DNA from 2 places in the Agrobacterium sp. GD03872 genome. Region 2 is predicted to be linked to the other one. Evidence: riboswitches for the same ligand, from Rfam matches in the RefSeq annotation. Region 2 holds a riboswitch; the other holds the start of a gene.
The links. Region 2 has a riboswitch for S-adenosylmethionine ahead of metA (homoserine O-succinyltransferase). Riboswitches for the same ligand answer to the same signal wherever they lie in the genome.
Positions count from the first base shown of each region.

Region 1: linked by a shared signal. The riboswitch ahead of N5D22_RS06470 (O-succinylhomoserine sulfhydrylase) and the one ahead of metA (homoserine O-succinyltransferase) in region 2 are both predicted to bind S-adenosylmethionine.

Region 1 covers NZ_JAOCCY010000002.1:514,114-517,522, reverse strand. The annotation lists gene N5D22_RS06485 (hypothetical protein) at 1-208, opposite strand, end outside; tRNA gene N5D22_RS06480 (tRNA-Gly) at 572-645, opposite strand; gene N5D22_RS06475 (2'-deoxycytidine 5'-triphosphate deaminase) at 702-1,799, opposite strand; SAM riboswitch at 1,873-1,951, shown strand; gene N5D22_RS06470 (O-succinylhomoserine sulfhydrylase) at 1,995-3,179, shown strand.
Region 2 covers NZ_JAOCCY010000005.1:183,951-187,359, forward strand. The annotation lists gene N5D22_RS14760 (ABC-F family ATP-binding cassette domain-containing protein) at 1-743, opposite strand, end outside; gene N5D22_RS14765 (thiamine diphosphokinase) at 748-1,401, opposite strand; SAM riboswitch at 1,491-1,567, shown strand; gene metA (homoserine O-succinyltransferase) at 1,652-2,578, shown strand; gene N5D22_RS14775 (galactose mutarotase) at 2,720-3,409, shown strand, end outside.

The sequences.
Region 1 (3,409 bases), on a different contig from region 2:
GCATGCAAAATATTACCCTTGATCTGTTTGAAATCTGCTTATCTGAATCCCCTTCATACGACTTCCATTTCGGGTGACTATCAAGCTCAAAGTTCCAGTTGTTGTTTTTATAAAACATAATATCTCGAACTTCTGATATTGCCATAGACACCCAAAAATACGCCGTCACAGATATATAAAATACTCCTAAAATAATATTCTCGATCATAATATCGATCCATACACTAGAAAAAATCAAATATTAAACTCGTCACTATGAATAATACATCATTATTTCTAATATTTTTTGAACATCAATGTTTTGAAGATAGAAATTCTCTTTATAATAAAGTTATCTAATTTATTACTATTTTTGCGTCAGTTGACTCTCAGATGATAAATTGCCCATCCGCAGAAATGGCGAAGCGCTTCTTGTCGCTGGTCTCAACAACTTCAAGCAAAAGTTCGGGTATCAGGGGAATATGGACCTTGCTAGCAGGTCCTCGATATTTACCCACCCTTCAGCGTCAAGCTCAATGCCGATCACATTCGGCTTGTGACGCAATATCCGGCACGTGGATCGCGGCATCGCTGGAGCGGGAGAAGGGAATCGAACCCTCGTATTCAGCTTGGGAAGCTGCTGCTCTACCATTGAGCTACACCCGCGCCGCGCATAAGACATCGGATAGTTCGCAGCGGGTGTCAAGCACCCGCCGGGTTGGTTATTCGGCGCGAAAATGCTTGGAGAGCTTCAGCCCCTGCGCCTGATAATTGGAGCCGAGGCCGGTGCCATAGAGGCCTTCCGGTTTCTGCAACATATGCTCGTAAACCAGCCGACCGACGATCTGGCCGTGTTCGAGGATGAAGGGGACCTCGTGGCTGCGGACTTCGAGCACGGCGCGGCTGCCGGTACCGCCCGCCTGCGCATGGCCGAAGCCGGGATCGAAGAAGCCGGCGTAGTGCACGCGGAATTCGCCCACCAGCGGGTCGAAGGGTGTCATTTCGGCCGCATAGAGCGGCGGAACGTGGACGGCTTCGCGCGAGACGAGAATATAGAATTCATCCGGATCGAGGATCAGTTCGGCGCGGCCGCGCGCATAGAGCGGCTCCCAGAAATCGAGAACGTCGTGCTGGGCCTTCCTGTCGACATCCACCACAGCCGTGTGGTGTTTGCCACGGTAGCCGATCAGGCCGTTTTCGCCGAAACCCTTGAGGTCGATGGAAAGCGCGATGCCGCCGCCGGTCACGTTGGGCGTGTCGCTGGCAACCAGCGTTTCCATCTCGTGCAGCTTCAGCAGTTCACTTTCATTGAGCAGCGAATGGCCGATGCGGAAGCGGATCTGCGACAGGCGCGAGCCGCGTCGCACCACGATGGGGAAGGTGCGCGGGCTGATTTCCAGATAGAGCGGGCCGGCATAACCCGCCGGTATCTTGTCGAATTCCTGCGCGCCGTCAGTCATGACGCGGGTGAAGATATCGAGACGGCCGGTCGAGCTTTTCGGATTGGCCGAGGCCGACATGTCCGCCGGCAGCGCAAGGCTCTCCATCAAGGGAACGATATAGACACAACCGGTTTCCAGCACCGCGCCCTGGGTAAGGTCGATCTCGTGCAGGCTGAGACGATTGAGCTTGTCGATGACGCGGTTTCCGGGGCCGGGCATGAAACTGGCGCGCACGCGATAGGCCTTCGAGCCGAGCCTGAGATCGAGGCTGGCGGGCTGCACCTGATCAGTATCGAGATCGGCCTCGCTCTTCAGCTTGCCGCCCGCAAACAGCGCCTTGATCGCGCCATCCGCCAAAATGCCCGTGGTTCTCGTCATCGTCATCATTCCTTTTTACGGCGACAAAACCAAAAGGAAAGCATTGACGCAAGCCGGTAACGGCAGTATGGCAAGCTTATCCCGTGGTGATTTGGCCGGTCGGCTTGCAGCCACGTTAAACAAGTGGCTAAAAAGACCGGGTGATTGAAACCGGTCTGCTTTTGCGGCCGGTTTTTTTGTTTTGAAGGGGATCACATGAGCAATAAATGGCGCCCGGCAACCCAGCTGGTTCACGGCGGTACGCTACGCTCACCTTACGGTGAAACGTCGGAAGCGATCTATCTGACCCAGGGTTTCGTCTACGAAAACTCCGAAGCCGCCGAAGCGCGCTTCAAGGGCGAAACGGACGGCTTCATCTATGCCCGCTATGCGAGCCCCACCAATGACATGTTCGAAAAGCGCATGTGCCTGCTGGAAGGCGCGGAAGACGCCCGTGCGCTCGCCTCGGGCATGGCCGCCGTCACCGCCGCCATCATGTGCCAGCTGCGCGCTGGCGACCATATCGTTGCGGCCCGCGCCCTCTTCGGCTCCTGCCGCTGGGTGGTCGAAACACTTGCGCCGAAATATGGCATCGAATGCACGCTGATCGACGGACGCGATCTCGGCAACTGGGAAAAGGCGATTCAGCCGAACACCAGACTGTTCTTCCTCGAAAGCCCGACCAACCCGACGCTCGAAGTGGTGGATATTGCCGGCGTGGCGAAGCTCGCCAACCAGATCGGCGCGAAGGTGGTGGTCGACAACGTCTTTGCGACGCCGCTTTTCCAGAAGCCGCTCGAACTCGGCGCCCATATCGTCGTTTATTCGGCCACCAAACATATTGACGGCCAGGGCCGCTGCCTTGGCGGCGTGATCCTTTCCGACAAGAAGTGGATCGAGGAAGAGCTGCAGGATTATTTCCGCCATACTGGCCCGGCCATGTCGCCTTTCAATGCATGGACGCTTCTGAAAGGCATCGAGACCCTGCCGCTGCGCGTCAAACAGCAGACGGCCAATGCTGGCAAAATCGCCGATTTTCTTGCTGATAGCGGCAAGGTCGCCAAGGTCATCTATCCCGGCCGCGCCGATCACCCGCAGGCGGACATTATCGCCCGGCAGATGTCCGGCGGCTCGACGCTGGTGGCGTTCGAACTGAAGGGCGGCAAGGAGGCGGCCTTCAAGCTGCAGAACGCGCTTGAGATCGTGAAGATTTCAAACAATCTCGGCGACGCCAAGAGCCTCATCACCCACCCCGGCACGACGACGCACAAGAACCTCACCGACGAGGCGCGTGCCGAACTCGGCATTTCCGGCGGCACCCTGCGCCTCTCCTGTGGCATCGAGGATACCGACGATCTGCTGGAAGATCTGGCGAAGGGTCTGGCGGCCGTTTCGGCCTGAAAATTCAATCGGCAAATCGCCATGGCCTGACCGCGTGTCGGGCCATGGTTCGTCCGTGCGGCCCGAAAAGGCCGTATCAGGCAACCAATATTTACCTTTCCCGTTATCCCTAACGGTGGAAAACAGCGCAACGGGAGACGCCCCCTGCCCGTCAAGTCATTCATTTTCTTGACGATAGCCAGAACCTATAGTGTAGGATGCGGCGGCAGGCATAATATCGAGGTGTGGCG
Region 2 (3,409 bases):
ACGCGGCGCATGTTGCGCTTGCGTCTTGCGGTCACGCCATAACGCATCCAGTGTTCTTCGCGCTCGATGGCCTTGCCGAGCTTGTGCTGCTCCAGCTCTTCCTCTTCCAGCACCTTGTCTCGCCATTCCTCGAAATGGGCAAAACCGCGATTGAGACGGCGCGACTGGCCACGATCCAGCCATACGGTCGAGGTCGAGACCTTTTCGAGAAAACGCCGGTCGTGCGAAATCAGCACCAGTGCGCTGCGCGTCTGCTGCAGCTCGCTTTCAAGCCATTCGATGGTGGGCAGATCCAGATGGTTGGTCGGTTCGTCCAGCATCAGAATATCGGGCTCCGGCGCCATCACGCGGGCAAGGGCCGCGCGGCGCGCTTCACCGCCGGAAAGGCTCACCGGATTTTCCTGTCCCGTCAGCCCGAGGTGCTCGAGAAGATAGGTGACACGATAGGGATCGTCACCCGGCCCCAGCCCCGCCTCGGCATAGGCCTGAACCGTGTCGTAACCGGCAAAATCCGGCGCCTGTTCCAGATAACGGATGGTGGCGGCGGGATGACGGAAAACCTCGCCCGACTGCGCCTCGACGAGACCGGCGGCGATCTTCATCAGCGTCGACTTGCCCGAACCGTTGCGCCCGACGAGACAGATGCGGTCGCCCGGCTCCACCTGGAGATTGGCTCCATCGAGCAGCGGGGTCACGCCGAAGGTCAGCTTGATGTCATCGAGTTTCAAAATTGGGGGTGCCAAGGCGTCAGGCTCCGGTCAGATCATAGGGGCGGGCGAGCACGATGGCTTTTCCGCTTTTCAGCGAGAAATGCACGGGGCCGCCATTCACGACATTGGAAATAGTGCGGGAGGAGCCGAAAGCAAGCGCGAAATCCTTGAGCGGATAACGCACATTGCCGATATCGAGCCCCTCAAGGGCGGTGAACCCGGCAACCGAAAACAGCGAGCCAGCCGGCAGGTCGACATTGAGTGAGCCGGGAAGCAGCGGCTGCGCTTCCTCTTCACCGGAGGTCAGCGTTATATCGAGACCGCGTTCCGCAAGCGCCACCGCATAAAGCAGGTGCTGAAGCGCATGGTCGCTTCGAGCCCCGCCGAGAGCACCCACCAATATCAGCGTATGCGCGCCGCGGGAAAGAGCCTCCGAGACAGCGATTTCACCGTCCGTCACGGCCTTTGCTGCTGGATAGGGTTGCCGCGTCACATCGGGCCAGGCGTTGAGCAGCTCTTCGCTGGCGGAATCGAAATCCCCCACCCAAAGCTCCGGCCTGAGACCGAGCGGCGCTGCATGGCGCATGCCGCCATCGGCCGCGATCACGCGGCTGTTCGCGACCGCTGCCTTCAGACGATCGGTCACCGTGACATCGCCGCCAAGAAGAATGGTGAAGCGCTCTTTATCCATGCCCTGCCTTATCGCACCTCGGCCAAAAATGGAAAGCCGAAAGCCGATGAAATCGGCCTATATTGATTTTCGCCGGCTTCGGGATTATGAAACGCCTCAGTGGTGATTTGCCGACCGGCTTGCAGCCACTTTAAAGAAGTCGCTAAAGGGTCGAGGAAAAAGGCAATTTCCTGGGACCGGCCGCGATTTCGCTGCCGGTTTTTTTTGTTTTCGCAACGTTCTTTACGTGATCCGGAAAAGAGAGTTCGACATGCCGATCAAGATTCCCGATACGCTTCCCGCCTTTGAGACCCTCGTTCATGAGGGTGTGCGGGTCATGACCGAAACGGCTGCTATCCGGCAGGATATCCGCCCGCTCCAGATCGGGCTTCTCAACCTCATGCCGAACAAGATCAAGACGGAAATCCAGATGGCGCGCCTCGTTGGCGCTTCACCGCTGCAGGTGGAATTGTCGCTCATCCGCATCGGCGGCCACCGCGCCAAGAACACGCCGGAAGAACATCTGCTCTCCTTCTATGAGACCTGGGAGGAAGTGCGCCACCGCAAGTTCGACGGTTTCATCATCACCGGCGCGCCCATCGAATTGCTGGACTATGAGGACGTGACCTACTGGAACGAGATGCAGAAGATTTTCGAGTGGACGCAAACCAACGTCCATTCGACATTGAACGTCTGCTGGGGCGCGATGGCCGCCATCTACCACTTCCACGGGGTGCCGAAATACGAACTGAAGGAAAAGGCGTTCGGTGTCTATCGCCACCGCAATCTCTGCCCTTCGTCGATCTATCTCAACGGCTTTTCGGACGATTTCCAGGTTCCCGTCTCACGCTGGACGGAAGTGCGCCGCGCCGATATCGAAAAACGTCCCGAACTCGAAATCCTGATGGAATCAGAGGAAATGGGCGTGTGCCTGGTGCATGAGAAGGCTGGCAACCGGCTCTATATGTTCAACCATGTCGAATATGATTCGACCTCGCTTTCCGACGAATATTTTCGCGACGTGCATGCCGGCGTGCCGATCAAGCTGCCGCATGATTATTTTCCCCATAACGACCCGGAACTTGCCCCGCTCAACCGCTGGCGCAGCCACGCCCACCTGTTCTTCGGAAACTGGATCAACGAGATATACCAGACGACGCCCTACGACCTCGAATCCATCGGGCAACTGGCCGCGTAAAGCGCGTTGTCTTAAGCATGTCTTTGCCCCACAAACCGCGGGACATTTTCGGGAGACATGCTTTGAATTGCGGGATTGCGAATTGCCGGAAAATGACGCAACGTCCGCCCGGCAATTCACGACACCAGGGAGAATGATGAGATGAGCGACGGTGCGGCACGGGAGAATTTCGGTTTCACGGCAACCGGCGAAAAGGTCGAACGCGTCACCATCTCCAAAGGCGGTTTGACGGCGAAAGTCATCACCTGGGGCGCCGTCATTCAGGATCTGCGCCTTGAGGGCCATCAACCGCCGCTGGTGCTCGGCTTCGATAAATTCGAGGATTACAAATATTCCTCCTATTTCGGCGCCACCCCCGGCCGCAACGCCAACCGTGTCGGCAACGGCCGGTTCTCCATCGACGGACACGAATACCAGCTGGAGCTCAACGAAAAAGGCGTCACCCATCTGCATGGCGGCAGCGACGGCATGGGCAAGCGCAACTGGATGCTGATGGAACATGGCGAAAGCCATGCGGTTCTGCAGATCATCGATCCCGATGGCCGCGCCGGTTATCCCGGCAATTGCACGGTCACGGCCACCTATACGATCCGCGATGGCGGTGTGCTTTCGGTGGTCTATGAAACGGTGACCGACAGGCCGACCATCGCCAATGTCTGCCAGCACTCCTATTTCAACCTCGACGGCGCGGATACCGCACTCGGCCATGAGATCAGCATCGCCGCCGACTTTTACCTGCCGACGAACGAGCAGCAGATACCGACCGGCGAAATCCGCTCCGTCGATGGCACCGTCTTCGACCTGCGCCGGCCGACGCCGATGCGGCGCAAG